2 regions of the Heliomicrobium undosum genome follow, and region 2 is predicted to be linked to the other one. Evidence: riboswitches for the same ligand, from Rfam matches in the RefSeq annotation. Region 2 holds a riboswitch; the other holds the start of a gene.

Region 1 (7,824 bases), on a different contig from region 2:
CGCGTCGGCCGGGGTGATCGAAGGGGTGGCCGGCGAGTTTTCGGCCCTTTCGCAACAACTGGCCGCCTCTACGCAGGAGCAGGCGGCTGTGGCCGAGGAGATGGCCGAACGCAGCGGCCAGCTCAGCCAGTCCGCTCAATCGCTCCAAGAAAAAGCCAAACAGTTTCGCATGGACCCCTAGAGCGCCCTTCTCAGGCTAGACACCACCTCCATTCATCCATATTAAATTTTTGATAAAAAGGGATTGTAATAAGTCCCTTTTTTCTTTTTTTCTGGACTTTGTGAAGGGATTGAAGGGGAAAATGTGCAATACTTCCTGTGAAGGGATGACAGAAACGAGGGTCTACTCTACATACTCGCGCCCGCTCACGCGGCGCCAAGATAGGGAGTGTTGTCATGTCGATTGCGGTGAACGTGTTGCTGCGTCTCAAACTGGAAAACCAGCCGGGGATGTTGGCCCAGGTGCTTTCGATTATCGCCGCCCATGAGGGGCACCCGGGATCGATCGACCTGGTGTCGGCCTCGACCACCCACGTGATACGGGAACTGATGGTCCGCCTCCACGACAGCCGCGCCTTTGAGCGTCTGCTGGCGGAACTGCGGGAGACGCCGGGTGTGCAGGTCATCCGCGTGGCCGACCGTGTCTTTCTCCGCCACGTGGGCGGCAAAATCGAGGTACGTTCCCGCTGTCCCGTCGCCAACCGGGAAGACCTCTCCCTGATCTACACTCCCGGCGTCGGCGCTATCTCCGAGTTGATCGCTCGGGAGCCGGACATGGCCTTTCCTCTCACGATGAAGGGTAACGCCATCGCTATCGTCACCGACGGATCCGCCGTCCTCGGCCTGGGCGACCTCGGTCCGGCGGCCGCTTTGCCGGTCATGGAGGGCAAGGCGGTCCTCTTTAAGCGCTTTGCCGGCATCAATGCCGTGCCCATCTGCCTGGACGTCCATGAGCCGCAGGCGATCATCGACGCCGTCCGGGCCATCGCCCCGGCCTTTGGCGGCATCAATTTGGAAGACATCGCTGCGCCGAAGTGCTTCGAGATCGAGCAGCGGCTGTCCGAAATCCTTGACATCCCCGTCTTTCACGACGACCAGCACGGGACGGCCATCGTCACCCTGGCAGGGCTCCTGAACGCACTGAAGGTGGTAGGCAAGGAACTGGCGCAGGCGCGGATCGTCATCGCCGGCGCCGGCGCAGCCGGTATGGCCATCACCGCCATGCTGCTGAAGGCCGGCGCCACAGACCTCATCGTCTGCGACCGCAAAGGGGCGATCTCCCGGGATGAAGGGCCGTCGCAGCCGTCCAAACGATGGATCGCCGAACACACCAACGCAGGCTGTGTCAAGGGACCCCTGAAAAAGGTTGTCGCCGGCGCCGACGTGTTTATCGGTGTCTCCGGTCCCGGTGTCTTAGACCGGGCCGATGTGGAGACCATGGCCGCCCGGCCTGTCATCTTCGCCCTGGCCAATCCCGAACCGGAGATCGAGCCCGAGACGGTCCATGACATCGCCGGCGTCATCGCCACCGGCCGATCCGACTACCCCAACCAGATCAACAACGCCCTGGCCTTCCCCGGCATCTTTCGGGGCGCCCTCGACTGCCACGCCAGGACGATTAGCGACGAGATGTCCTTAGCCGCCGCCTACGCCTTGGCCGGCCTCGTTCCCGAGGAGGAGTTGTCAGCCGAACACATCATCCCCTCCATCTTCCATGAAGAGGTGGCCTCGGTCGTCGCCCGGGCCGTCGTCGAGGTGGCGCGGCGCACCGGCGTGGCAAGGCCGACTCCCCATGGACCGGGGGAGGAGTAGAAAAAACCGATTGACAAGCGAAGCTTGTGCTTGTTATACTCAAGTGCGTGACAACGAAATACGGACTTCTTATCAAGAGATGGCTGAGGGACTGGCCCGATGACGCCCGGCAACCGGTTATGTATAACACGGTGCCAATTCCTGCGGGATGCGACGCATCCCGGGAGATAAGGAGGGGAATAAGCGTGCGCAAAAACCTCTTCTTGTCGAAGAGGTTTTTTGTTTTGTACCATCATTTTTTCGCGTCACCAGCGTTTTTCATGTCAGCGAGTTTTTACACTTCACCGAAACGAGGAGACACCATGATCGAAATCCGCAACCTGAAAAAAGTCTTCCCCGCCGCCGGGGGGCTCTTCACCGCCCTCGACGGGATCAACCTTACCATCCCTGAGGGAAAAATCTACGGCATCATCGGGCCGAGCGGCGCCGGCAAGAGCACCCTCATCCGCACGATCAACATGCTGGAGCGGCCCAGCGAGGGCAGCGTCGTCATCGACGGCGAGGACATCGCCCGATTTGACGATAGCCGCTTGCGCGCGCTTCGCCAGCAGATCGGCATGATCTTTCAGCACTTCAACCTGCTCACCTCCCGCACCGTCGGCGAGAACATCGCCTTCCCCCTGGAGATCGCCGGTATGGACAAAGCGCAGATCCGGGCGCGGGTGAAGGAACTGCTGCCCCTCGTCGGGCTGGAAGACAAGGAAGACACCTATGTGGCCCACCTGAGCGGCGGCCAGAAGCAACGCGTCGGTATCGCCAGGGCGCTGGCCAACCACCCGAAGATCCTGCTCTGTGACGAAGCCACCTCCGCCCTCGATCCCCAGACGACCCAGTCCATCCTGCGACTCATCGCCGACATCAACCGGCGCTTCAACCTGACCGTCGTCCTGATCACCCATGAGATGCAGGTCATCCAGGAGATCTGCGACGAGGTGGCCTTCATCGAAGGCGGCAGGATCATCGAGGCTGGACCAGTGCGCGAGGTCTTTACCAATCCCCGTTCGCCCGTCGTCAAGGAATTCGTCCGGGGCGCCCTCGAGGGGGAGAAGCTCCGCCACCTCCTCGCGGCAGGTACTTTTCAGCGCAGCAACGGCGGTCGCCTCATTCGGATCACCTTTGCAGGGGGCGCGACAGAAGAGCCCCTTCTCGCTTCAGTCATCCGCCGTTTTAGCGTCGACGCCAACATCCTCTTCGGGAACATCGACACCGTCCGCGAGACACCCTTCGGCACGCTGCTGTTGGAGTTGACTGGCGAAGCGGTCAAGGTCGACGAGGCGCTCGCCTATATCCGCTCCCGCGATGTGAAGGTGGAGGTGATCGACCGTGAATGAGACGTACTTGCAGGCCACATGGGAGACCTTTTACATGGTTATCGCGGCGACCGGCCTTTCGACGCTCCTCGGCATCCCCTTGGGCATCCTCCTGGTCGTGACGGAGAAAGCCGGCGTCCTGCCCAACCGGCTCGTCAACAGCTTCCTCGCCATCGCCGTCAACATCTTCCGCTCCATCCCCTTTATCATCCTGCTGGTGGCCATCCTGCCCCTGACCAAGCTGCTCGTGGGCAGCCGCATCGGCACCCAGGCCGCCATCGTCCCCCTCACCGTCGCCGCCATCCCCTTCGTGGCCCGCATCATCGAGGCCTCCCTCAAAGAGGTCGACAAGGGCATCATCGAGGCGGCTAGGGCCATGGGGGCGACACCAGGACAGATCATCAGCAAGGTGCTCCTGCCGGAAGCGTTGCCCGGCCTGCTGCTGGGGATCATCATCACCTTTGTGACCTTGATCGGCTACTCGGCCATGGCCGGCGCTGTGGGAGGAGGTGGTTTGGGCGATCTGGCGATCCGAGAAGGCTACATGCGCAACAACAGCGATGTGACCTGGGTGACGGTCGTGGTACTGGTGGCCATGGTGCAGGTCTTCCAGAGCCTCGGCGACTGGCTCACCGGGCGGATCCGCAAGCGCCGCGGGCTGGTGTGAAAAGCTGACAAAATAGCGTTCGCCTTTCTGCGGCGAGAAAGGGGCGAGCGAAGGCTCCAGGAAAAGCACCTTAAGGAAGCAGAGGAACACAGAGAACACAGCTAATGTGCAAGAAGAACACCTTAGAAAACTGTAACGCAGAAAAGACCTTAAACGCAGAAAAGTATCGGGCGCTTAGATGCCCCGGAAACACAGGTTGCAGGAAATACAGACACAGAGAAACTCACCAACACCACAGCAAAAAACAGACAAGGAGAATCACAATTATGTTCAACCAACTGTTGCAGAAAAAAGTCACCCGCCTCATTGGCGGCCTCCTGGTGCTATCCGTAGCCGCCCTCGGCGCAGCCGGCTGCGGCGCCAAGGATACGACCGGCAAAGCCGCCGGCGGCAATAACGGCCAAACGGCAGCCCAATCGAAGACGATCCGCTTTGGCGTCTCCCCGGTGCCCCATGCCGAGATCGCGAAGATCGCTAAGGATCTCCTGGCCAAGGACGGCATTGAACTGAAGATCGTCGAGTTTAACGACTATGTGCAGCCCAACCTGGCCCTAGCTGACGGTGAACTTGACGCCAACTTCTTTCAGCATAAGCCCTATCTGGACACCTTCGCCGACGAACATAAGCTGGATCTGAAGACCGTGGCCGGCGTCCATGTGGAGCCCATGGGCGTCTACTCTCACAAAGTAAAGTCCCTCGCCGACCTGAAGGAAAAGGCCAGAGTCGCCATCCCGAACGATCCGACCAACGGCGGCCGCGCCTTGTTGCTCCTCCAGTCAGCCGGCCTCATCAAACTTGACCCCAACGCCGGCGTGAAGGCGACCACCAAAGACATCAAAGAGAACTCGAAAGGCCTCGTGATCACCGAACTGGAAGCGGCCATGCTGCCCAAAATCCTCGATGACGCCGACATCGCTGTTATCAACACCAACTTCGCCCTCGGCGCCGGCCTCAACCCCCTCAAAGACGCCCTGACGATGGAAGGCAAGGACTCGCCCTATGTGAACATCGTCGTCGTCAAGAACGGCAACGAGAACAACGAAGCGATCCAGAAGCTCGTCAAGGCGCTCACCAGCCCCGAAGTGAAGAAGTTCATCGGTGAGAAGTACCAAGGGGCTGTCGTGCCGGCCTTTTAACTACTGCCTCGAGTTACAGGCCGCTTTTTCTCCCCGGTACCCAGGCTGTTCTTGGACATACTAGGCTTACTGCCTTCAATAGCGAGTTGGTCAAACGCATGAGGAGGGACAGCCAAATGACACCGGAAAAACCTATTCCCGATTCGACCCAGACGGTCCGCCATGTGGCCGCTCAGGATCCAGAAAACATCACCGCTGTGGCGGCGACAGAGTTCTCTGATCGCTCGGAAAAAGCCATTATAGCCAACATCAAAGCACGAAAAGGCCGGATATAAAAACAACAGCCTGAAGCATCCGTAACAGCGGTGAACTTCAGGCTGTTTGTTTTAGAGAATAGGTTACATCGGTGGATATAACTATTAATGTTAAATATAAATTTATAGAAAGCGAAAAAAATAACTATTAACATATACACCTTAATGGAGTGTAAATTGGCTTAAAATATGGTTGAACAAAAAAAATAAATATTGTAAAATTACTTCAGTAAAAAACAGAAGGTGGTGACATTGCAGCCAGATTACTTTTTTTCCAAAATAAGACATAACAGCAAAGCGGTTTACAAGTTTGCATTAATAAAGGAAGAAAACAATGAAAAAGGGATTTCTACGACTTATCGGATTAAGCTGCTCCTTGCTCATGCTTGCGCTCCCCACAGCGTCTTTTGCTGACGGCTCTTCGGGGGATAAGATTTCTGCTTCTGAAGCTAAAAAGGCGGCTGCCTTTCAGATTGCTCTTGACAAAAAAGCAAACAAAGATTCGACCTGGTTGTCCAAGAAAATTCAGTTACAGGAACCTGTCCCTGTATACGATACGTCTGATTCGGTATTTAGCTATATCGTTAACATTACTAGTGATGGAGAAAAAGCAGGATTTGTCGAAGTTAGCGCTGACCCGGATGAGTACCCCATCCTCAGCTTCTCTTGTGAGGGGAGCGCAATGGACAGTGAGCAAATAGGTCAATTAAAATCAAAGTCAAAAGAAAAAGCAACTTCTGAAAAGGTAGTCGCGATTGGTCCGGCATATTACGGCCTAAAACGTGAACTGTCTGATGGTTCGGCTAAGATTATTTCCTTGAAAGAAGAAATATCTATCGCAAAAGAAGAAAATGTACCTAAGCCAAAGAAGAAAATAGAACAAAATAATGACGCTCGCAAACTTCGTAAACAAATCGACGACATCTTTCCGGGAGAGATTGGCACTACCAGTGACGGTGTTACCGACAGCCTTAGCTTTGAAACCGGGTCAAACAGTTTTACGTTAATCGGCGGGGTACCTGATCTCCAACAAACGACCAGTTCCTTGTGGGGAGGCGGTTACTCCGGGTGTTCTCCGACGTCAGCGGCCAACATCATGAAGTATTGGGCTTCAAAAGGTTATTCGTCTCTCACGTCGGGATTGACGAACGAACAACTTCTTTATGCGCTCAGACAAGCGATGGGAACCAGCAGTTCGGGATCGACCCCGGTAAATAACATTTCTCCGGGCATGCAAAGTTTTGCGCGTAGTCATGGCGCATCGACTGCAAAAGCCTGGTATTTAAGCGCCACATACAGCGCCTACAAATCCGGTATCAATACATACGGTCCCAATGTGATTTCATTTTATAGTCAAACCTATTACGGTACCCATTCCGTTACAGGGGTCGGCTGGACTCAGTATACAGTAAATGGTTCTACCGCTGGTCATGAGTATATGGAAGTTCATGACAATTGGTCTGTTACCCCCTATAGTGTTTTCGTTGCATTTGGAAGAAATTACTCCGGTATTTACTTCGATCAATTTGCGCCCAAGTATTAAGTACAAACAGTAGTTTTACATCCTTGCCGTAATGGATACGATCCTTACGGCAAGGTTACTTAAGTTTTAGGAGTTGTAAGTAATGATTAAAAGGATTGTTTTAATTTCAACGGTGTTACTGGCCTGTCAACTCACAGGGGCAGAGGCGTCAGATTATCCGGAAAAAACAGAAAAAAACGTGGGCATTCAGTTGAAGTTAAACGATAGGGTCGACAATATTCATTGGCAGCCAGTGATGATCAACGATCGCTTGTATATTTCATTATCGGATGTGAAAAATTTATTGGGTTATTCCGTAAAAAGGGACAATAGCGGGCTTATGGTCGCCAATCGGTTCCATCGTTTTCTCCTCGGTGAACATTTAAATCAACTCACCGATGAGGTAGGAAATGCCTATACCATAGAGCAACCAGTGAAAGAATTGGAAGGGAACACCTATATCCCCCTCCGTGCTTTTTCGGACATTCTGGGCTATAAGGTTGATTGGAATGACGCTGAAAAAGCGGTCTCAATCCGGCAAAAGAAAAATAAAAAAGAGGGCATGGAAGGGAACCTCCTTGTTGGCTCTTCCTATGGCCCGCTTGAAAAGGAAGCGTCCCAGTTCGTTGAAAACAACAAGCTTCTTAAAGAGATAACCAATATAAAAAAGGCCCTGCTGCGTTTTGAAGAATACGGTTCATCGGCCACGATGGTGACCGGAAAAGACGGAAGCGGCGAGACAAAGTTTCTCTGGCTCGAAACAGATACGCGGACGGGAGATATTTCCGTCATCGGAACAGCATTGGCTAAAAGTGGGATTTCCAGGGATAAGGCCATCGATATCCTTCAGGCGAAGGGTATCCACGAGGATTCGATTAAAAATGCCCACCTAGTGCCGTACCAAGAGGGCATTCTGTGGCTGATTTCCGCTACGCGGGGCGGTCAGAACTACTACTACGGGATCGATTTTTACACGGGAGAGATTTCCATCGAGAATATCGTCCCTCTGAATGACTGAGTCACAAGTCACTGATTCGTTGATTGTTTGCCTTTAATCATCGGACAACCCCTGTGTTTGTTCCACCCTAGCCCGCATAAGGTAGAAGTAACCATCCAGCAACTA
Region 2 (7,824 bases):
GCAAAACCGCTGCCAGCGCCGCCGGCGGCGGCATCGACGCGGGCGCTTTGCGCAATGGCAGCGCTTCCGCCTCACTGCAGGCGAAGACCTGAACGAGGGCGAAGACCAACAGGCAGGATCGGACCGAACGTTTCAAAGAACCACCTCCGCCAATAATGGGTCAACCGAAGAAGACCAAAAAGAAAAAATGGAAAAAATATCCTACTATACCTATTTATTCAAATTAAACTGAAAATAGAAGGGCTAGTTCCCAAAAGAATAGAAGGGCGAAAACAAAAAAAGAGCCGGGCCTTTATCCCGACTCATAAGTCTCCTTGTCCGCGTGAAGCGGACAGATGATGATGCTCATCCTTATTAACGCGATTAGCGTTATGAGCGAATGCTTTTGTTTTTACCGTTTTTCCAGTTCGAAGTTGACCTTGTTCCCGTCACTGGTGACCACAACAGTGCCGTTTTTATCTGCCCGGAAGACCTCCACGCTGGCTTTGGCCAGTTTGTCGAGGGTTTTTTTGTGGGGATGGCCGTAGTCGTTGCCGTCGCCCACCGGAATGAAGGCGTATTTCGGCGATACCGCCTTCAGGAAGGGGCTTGTGGTGGAACTGGTGCTGCCGTGGTGCCCCACCTTCAGCACATCTGCTTTCAGATCATATCCCTGGGCCAGCATTTCACCTTCCGATTTTGCCTCGGCGTCGCCGGTCAGCAGGAAGGAGGTCTTGCCGTAGTTGACCTTGAGGACAGCGCTGTAATCGTTCATCTCTTCATAACCGGTCCCGTTCGGCGCGAGGAAGACGCCGTCCATATCGGGCACATCCAGTTTCACGCCGCCTTTCGCTTCCACCCGTTTGGCGCCGCTCGCCTTTACGGCGTTTAAAAAATACTCAAAGGTTTTCGTGGTTGTCGTCGCCTTGGGCATGTACACCTGGCCGACAGGGTAGCTTTTGAGGACTTTATCAAGTCCCCCGATGTGATCCTCATGGGGGTGGGTGGCCACGACGGCGGCCAGTTCTTTGACCCCTTGGCGCTTCAGGTAATCGACAACCAGCCGGCCGTCATCTACATTGCCGCCGTCAACAAGGACGAAACGCCCGCCGGGGGATTGGAGCAGGATGGAATCCGCCTGTCCCACATCAATGAAATGAACGCGCAATACGTCCTGGGCAGCCCTTTGGGGTGAGGCTGCCTGTGTCGTCGTTGTGGATGGCGATCCTCCCGAGCCGGGAGCTTTTGCGCTAGGCGACGGTTTGGAGCAGCCCGTCAGCGCCAAGGCGAGGACCAGCAGGCACAGAAAAAGCGGTTTCAACCAGCGATTGCGCAACAGAAGGCCTCCTTCTTTTTCATGGAATCTTAATGTCGATCCGACAACGATGATGTATTCCACGGGGACAAGCCATTCCCTCCATCGGAGTGGAAGATAAATAGAAGCTTGGTCGAGGCAAGCTGCCCGACCGGTAGTGGGTGATAACATAGTCAGTAAATTTTCTGTTACCTTTCATTTTTTCAATTGACGGCAACCGCTGTCACGGGTACAATAAACTCCAAGCGCTTGCCCATTATGGAGCCGGCCGAAAATTGAAGACACTCATCCAGAGAGGTGGAGGGAAAGGGCCCGATGAAACCCGGCAACCCGTCGCAAACAGTGGGAACTGATGCGACATGGTGCCAATTCCTTCAGGACGGACTCGTCCTGGCAGATGAGGCGGATAGAAGTATACCCCCTGCGTCTGCGCAGGGGGTTTTTGCATCCCGCCCGTACCCCCTTGAAGGGTGTTATAACGTTATGAAAGACGAGAAGGGAGCACAGCCATGACAGAGAAAAAATGGCGCTTTGACACGATCGCCCTGCACGAAGGCCATGTGCCCGACCAGGACACCCTTTCCCGGGCGGTTCCGATCTATCAGACCACTTCCTATGTGTTTCGTGATGTGGAGCATGCCGCCAACCTCTTTGCCCTGAAAGAGCCCGGTCACATCTACACCCGCATCGACAACCCGACGACTGACGTGCTGGAAAAACGGCTTGCCGCCCTCGATGGCGGCGTCGGCGCATTGGCCCTCTCCTCGGGCCAGTCGGCCATCACCCTGTCCATCCTGAACATATGCTCTGCCGGTGACGAGATCGTCGCTGCCACCAGCCTCTACGGCGGCACCTACAACCTCTTCACCCATACGCTGCCTCGTCTCGGTGTCAAGATCCGCTTTGTCGATCCCTCGAACACCGACAATTTTCGGGCTGCCATCAACGAAAAGACGAAGGCCATCTACGGCGAGATCATCGGCAACCCCAAGTGTGACGTGCTCGACATCGAGGCTGTCGCCGCTGTGGCCCATGAAGCCGGCATCCCCCTAATCGTTGACAACACCTTCGGCACGCCCGCCCTCTGCCGGCCCATTGACTTCGGCGCCGACATCGTCGTCTACTCGGCCACCAAGTTCATCGGCGGTCACGGCACCTCCATCGGCGGTGTCATCGTCGATTCGGGCAAGTTTGACTGGGCTCAGAACGACAAGTTCCCCGGGTTCATCAACCCCGACCCGAGCTACCACGGCGTCGTCTACGCCAAGGACATCGGCCCGGCGGCCTTCGTCGTCAAAGCGCGTCTGCAACTCCTGCGCGATATGGGCAACTGTATCAGCCCTTTCAACTCCTTCTTGTTGCTCCACGGTGTGGAGACCCTCTCCCTGCGGATGGATCGCCATGTGAGCAACACTCGCCACATCGTCGACTTCCTGCGGAACCACCCGCTGGTCAGTTGGGTTTCCTACCCCGAGTGCAGCGACCACGCCTCCTGCGATCTGGCGAAAAAATACCTGCCCAAGGGCGCCGGCGCCATCCTCACCTTCGGCATCAAAGGCGGCGTCGAAGGGGGGCGTCGTTTCATCGACAGCCTGCAGATCTTCTCCCACCTGGCCAACGTGGGCGACGCCAAGTCCCTCGTCATCCACCCGGCGTCGACGACCCACAGCCAACTCTCCGAGGAGGCTTTGCGCGCCGCCGGCGTCAGCCCCGATCTGGTGCGCCTCTCCATCGGTCTGGAAGACCCGGACGATTTGATAGAAGACCTTGATCAGGCGCTGCGGGCCGCCGAAGGCCGGGCGTAAGAAGGCGGGATCCGAATGAGCACTGGGGCCGTTGCCAACTGGGGGTTGATGGGAAGCCGCGAACGGATCGTCCAACCCCAAACGTTTACCTTCGCCGAGGGGTCCGACGCCTTTGTGCTGGAATCGGGCAGCCGGCTCGGCCCCATCACGGTGGCCTATGAGACCTATGGCGTCCTGAACCGGGAACGCTCCAACGCCATCCTGATCGCCCACGCATTGACGGGGGATCATCACGCCGCCGGCAAGAACCACCCGGCCGAAAAGGCGCCGGGCTGGTGGGACGACCTGATCGGCCCGGGCAAGCCCTTTGACACGAACCGCTTTTTCATCATCTGTTCCAACGTCCTCGGCGGCTGCCGGGGAACGACGGGGCCGGCCAGCATCAACCCGGAGACGGGACGTCCCTATGGGATGGACTTTCCTGTCTACACCATCCGCGACATGGTGCGGGTGCAGAAGGCGCTCATCGATCACCTGGGCATCGAACGGCTGTTGCTCGTGGCTGGCGGTTCCATGGGCGGCATGCAGGTCCTCGAATGGGGCGTCACCTACCCGGACATGATGGACGGCCTGCTGCCCATCGCCACGGCCGGCCGCATGACGGCCATGGGCATCGCCTTCAACGAGATCATGCGCCGCACGATCATGCTCGATCCCGCCTGGAACGGCGGTGACTACGCGCCCGGAAAAGGGCCGGCCCAGGGCCTCGCCATCGCCCGGATGCTCGGCATGGTCACCTACCGCAGCGACGAACTCTTCACCGCCCGGTTCGGACGACGGATGACGAACAACCAGCCGAAGGCATACTTTGATTTTGACAACCGCTTCGAGATCGAGAGCTACCTGCACTACCAGGGCGACAAACTGGTCCAACGTTTTGACGCCAACACCTACATGTACCTCTGCAAGGCCATGGACTTGCTTGATGTAGGCCGCGGCCGCGGCGGCTACGAGAAGGCACTCGCCTCCATCGCCGCCCGGACGCTTTTCATCGGCGTTGATTCCGACTGGATCTACCCGCCCGTCTATATGATCGAGATGGCCGAGATCATGAAAAAAGCCGGCTGTGACGCCGGCTACTGGGAACTGAAAAGCCCCCACGGTCACGACGCCTTCTTGGTCGAGTTTGAACGGATGCGCCCCGTTGTGGCGTCCTTTGTCAATGGGATCGCCGATATGAGGCAGGTGTAGCGGAGGCGGGTCTCAACGGGCGGCATGAAATGCGGTTCGCTTATTCAGATATTCAGGGCGTTATGCCGGCGCAATCCAAGGGGAGCCCCGTCGATAGAAACCAAACCATGCAGCAATCGAAGCAGAACATCAGCAAGAAGGGGCGCCGGGGCGCCCCTTTTCCTATGGGAAGGGAGGAAACGGTCATGAAAGTGAACACCCTGCTCCCGCTCTTCAACATGGTCTTTTTTTTCGCCTGGGGCTTCGCTCTTAAAAAGGGACAGACGGTGGAATGGCTGGCCGGTTACGATGAGGCGAAGGACAAGGAGGGCCTCGTCCGTTGGGTGGCAAACCAATTTATCGCTATCGGCGCCGTTTCGCTGCTGCTGATCCTGGCAGGGCCGGTGATTCCCGAACGTTTTGCCTATGTCTATTTCTTCGGGTATCTCCTGGTGCTGGCGCTCTGGTTGAGCCGTGTTTCTGATGTTGCGCGGAAGTATTAGTGGGGGAACGTTGCACATCAATTGAATAAAACATAAAAAACATTTGAACATGCGAAGGATTTTTCTGCCTCATTCGCGAATAGGAAGACCGTTTCAGACCAGGATTCCCTGCGGAACCCTGGCTTTTTCTACACCCTTTTCGGGAGTAAGTGGAACGGATCGCGAATCGAGGAGTGACGTACTTGTCCGAATTGTTGCAAATCACGATTGGGGACCTGCTGGATCAGACAGCGGCCCGCTATCCCGAAAAGGAAGCTCTGGTCTACACTGACGACCGCAATCTACGCTTGACCTACACCCAGTTCCGCGAGAAGGCGGACGAGGTGGCTAAGGGACTGATGGCCTTAGGCGTCCAAAAAGGGGAACATATCGCTCTCTGGGCGACCAACTATCCCGAATGGATCTACACCCAGTTCGGCAGCGCCAAGATGGGCGCTGTCCTGGTGACGGTGAACACGAACTACCGCTCCTTTGAACTGGAGTACCTGCTGCGCCAGTCGGACGCCACTACCCTGATCCTGATCGACGGGTTCCGAGACAACAACTTCGTGGAGATCGTCAACGAACTCTGTCCGGGGCTGCGCGATTCCGAGCCGGGCCGGCTCAACGTCCGTTGGCTGCCCAAACTGAAAAACGTCATCTTTATCGGCCGCGATCCCCAGGCGAAGCATCCCGGCATGTACAGTTGGCAGGATCTCATCGACATGGGCCGCGCTGTCTCCGATGCGGAATTGGCTGAGCGCCAGCGTGACCTCCACTACGACGAGGTCATCAATATGCAGTACACCTCCGGGACGACGGGCTTTCCCAAGGGGGTTATGCTGAGCCATGCCAATATCATCAACAACGCCAACATGGTGGCTGACTGCCAGAAGTGGACCCATGAAGATCGGCTCTGCTTCCCTGTGCCGCTCTTCCACTGTTTCGGCTGTGTCATGAGTTCCCTCGCCTGTGTCTGCAAGGGGGCCACCATGGTGCCGCTGGAGTACTTTACGCCGAAAGGCGTCCTGGAAGCGGTCCAGCAGGAGCACGGCACCGTCCTCTACGGCGTGCCCACCATGTTCATCGCCGAGTTGGACCATCCCGATTTTGCCAAGTACGACCTCACCTCCTTGCGGACCGGCATCATGGCCGGCTCGCCCTGCCCTATTGAGGTGATGCGCAAGGTGATTGACCGGATGGGCATCCGCGAGATCACCATCGCCTACGGACAGACCGAGTTTTCGCCGGTCATCACTCAGACGAGCACCGATGACAGCCTGGAGCGCCGCGTCTGCACCGTTGGCAAAGCCCTCCCCCATGTGGAGGTGAAAATCGTCCACCCCGACACGGGTCTGGAAATCCCTCGCGGCACCCAGGGCGAACTGTGCGCGCGCGGTTTCGGCACCATGAAGGGCTACTACAACAACCCCGAGGCGACGGAATCGGCGATTGACGCCGAAGGCTGGCTGCACACGGGCGATTTGGCCACCATGGACGAGGAAGGCTACTGCCGGATCACCGGGCGGGCCAAGGACATGATCATCCGCGGCGGTGAGAACATCTATCCCCGCGAGGTGGAGGAGTTCCTTTTCACCCACCCGAAGGTCAAGGACGTGCAGGTCGTCGGCGTGCCCGATCCCAGGTACGGCGAAGAGGCGTTGGCCTGCATCATCCTCAAGGAGGGCGAAGAGGCGACAGAAGAGGAGATCCGCACCTTCTGCCGCGGCAAGATCTCCCGCTACAAGATCCCCAAATACGTCCGCTTTGTCGATCACTTCCCGATGACCGCCTCCGGCAAGATCCAGAAGTTCAAGCTTCAAGAGATCTTTGTCAAGGAGTTGGGGTTGGAGGATGCGGCGAAGATAGAAACGGCGTAAGGAACGGCGTAAGAAGCGCCGTTACGGAAGCGTGCCGATAAGCAACAAAAGGTATATGATGAGCAAAAAGGCTGCCCGCTGAGGCAGTCTTTTCTTGTCCATCGCCGTTACCATACATCAGCGGCGCTGACCAGGGCGGAAGCGCCCAGGGAAGATGCCGTAGAGGCGGTTCATCGCTGGCAGATCGAGACAGCGGATGGACGAATTTTCACATAGAGTTTCCAAGCAGAATCTCAAAATGAACGAAAACCAAAAGACCCGAAGCCGCAGGCTCCGAGCAAATTATTCGGTATGATAGAGGGTGGGGAAGCGCCGTGGAAGAGGTTCTGAAGGGAGAATCAGCGCGTTGTTTTTCCGTCCGCTTTTCCTTACGATGAATGATGAATATAGAATGGAAAGGGCGTGTCGCCGGTTGGTCAAGGGAAAAAACATCGGCCAAGAGGAAAGGAACAGTGAGGATTGGATCAGCGAGGAAGGGATGCTCGGGCGCATCGCCGCTGCCTGGAAAAAGGCCAAATGCCCCGTCCTTTTCTCAGGCGCGGGGATGAGCACCGAATCAGGCCTGCCCGACTTCCGCTCCGCCCGGGGGCTGTGGAAACAGCAGCCCGAGAGCCTAGCCACGCCGGAGGCGATGTTTGGGCAGCCCGATGCCTTCTATTTTTTTTATCAGTGGCGCATCGCCCGTCTCTGGGAGGTGGCGCCCAACCTGGGCCACCTTCGATTGGCCCAGTTGGAACAGGCCGGTTTTCTCCAAAAAGTCATCACGCAGAACGTCGATGGCCTGCACCAGCGCGCCGGTTCGGAGAGGGTCGTCGAGTTGCACGGCACGCTGCGGACGGTGAGTTGCCTCTCCTGCCGCGCCGGATACGACAGTCGGCAAATGCTGCCCGCGCGTTCCGACTGGGAAGCCGATTACCAGGAGGGGCGCTACCGCCGGGGCGACGAATGCCGTTGCCCCCGCTGCCGGGGAATGTTACGGCCCGATGTGGTGCTCTTCGGCGAGGGGCTGCCTGAGGAAGCCTGGACTGAAGCCGTCCGCTGGAGCCGGCAGGCCGATTTTTTCGTCGTTGTGGGCTCCTCGCTGGCTGTCAGCCCGGCCAATCTCTGTCCCCTCTGGGCCGTCGAGCGCGGGGCGCGGCTGCTGATCATCAACGCTGAGCCGACACCGCTGGATGACCGCGCTGACTGGGTGA

The links. A riboswitch is a leader RNA that binds a small molecule or an ion and turns the genes downstream of it on or off. The one in region 2 is predicted to bind S-adenosylmethionine.
Region 1: linked by a shared signal. The riboswitch ahead of GTO91_RS11455 (methionine ABC transporter ATP-binding protein) and the one ahead of GTO91_RS14470 (homocysteine synthase) in region 2 are both predicted to bind S-adenosylmethionine.

Annotation. Positions count from the first base shown of each region.
Region 1 covers NZ_WXEY01000012.1:10,253-18,076, forward strand. The annotation lists gene GTO91_RS11445 (methyl-accepting chemotaxis protein) at 1-181, shown strand, start outside; gene GTO91_RS11450 (NAD-dependent malic enzyme) at 397-1,812, shown strand; SAM riboswitch class I at 1,879-1,986, shown strand; gene GTO91_RS11455 (methionine ABC transporter ATP-binding protein) at 2,115-3,143, shown strand; gene GTO91_RS11460 (methionine ABC transporter permease) at 3,136-3,789, shown strand; gene GTO91_RS11465 (MetQ/NlpA family ABC transporter substrate-binding protein) at 4,056-4,925, shown strand; gene GTO91_RS11470 (hypothetical protein) at 5,042-5,200, shown strand; gene GTO91_RS11475 (hypothetical protein) at 5,514-6,722, shown strand; gene GTO91_RS11480 (stalk domain-containing protein) at 6,805-7,719, shown strand.
Region 2 covers NZ_WXEY01000021.1:38,472-46,295, reverse strand. The annotation lists gene GTO91_RS14480 (VanW family protein) at 1-136, opposite strand, end outside; gene GTO91_RS14475 (ComEC/Rec2 family competence protein) at 392-1,300, opposite strand; SAM riboswitch class I at 1,577-1,698, shown strand; gene GTO91_RS14470 (homocysteine synthase) at 1,804-3,099, shown strand; gene metX (homoserine O-acetyltransferase MetX) at 3,115-4,290, shown strand; gene GTO91_RS14460 (DUF3784 domain-containing protein) at 4,476-4,772, shown strand; gene GTO91_RS14455 (AMP-binding protein) at 4,955-6,631, shown strand; gene GTO91_RS14450 (NAD-dependent deacylase) at 7,044-7,824, shown strand, end outside.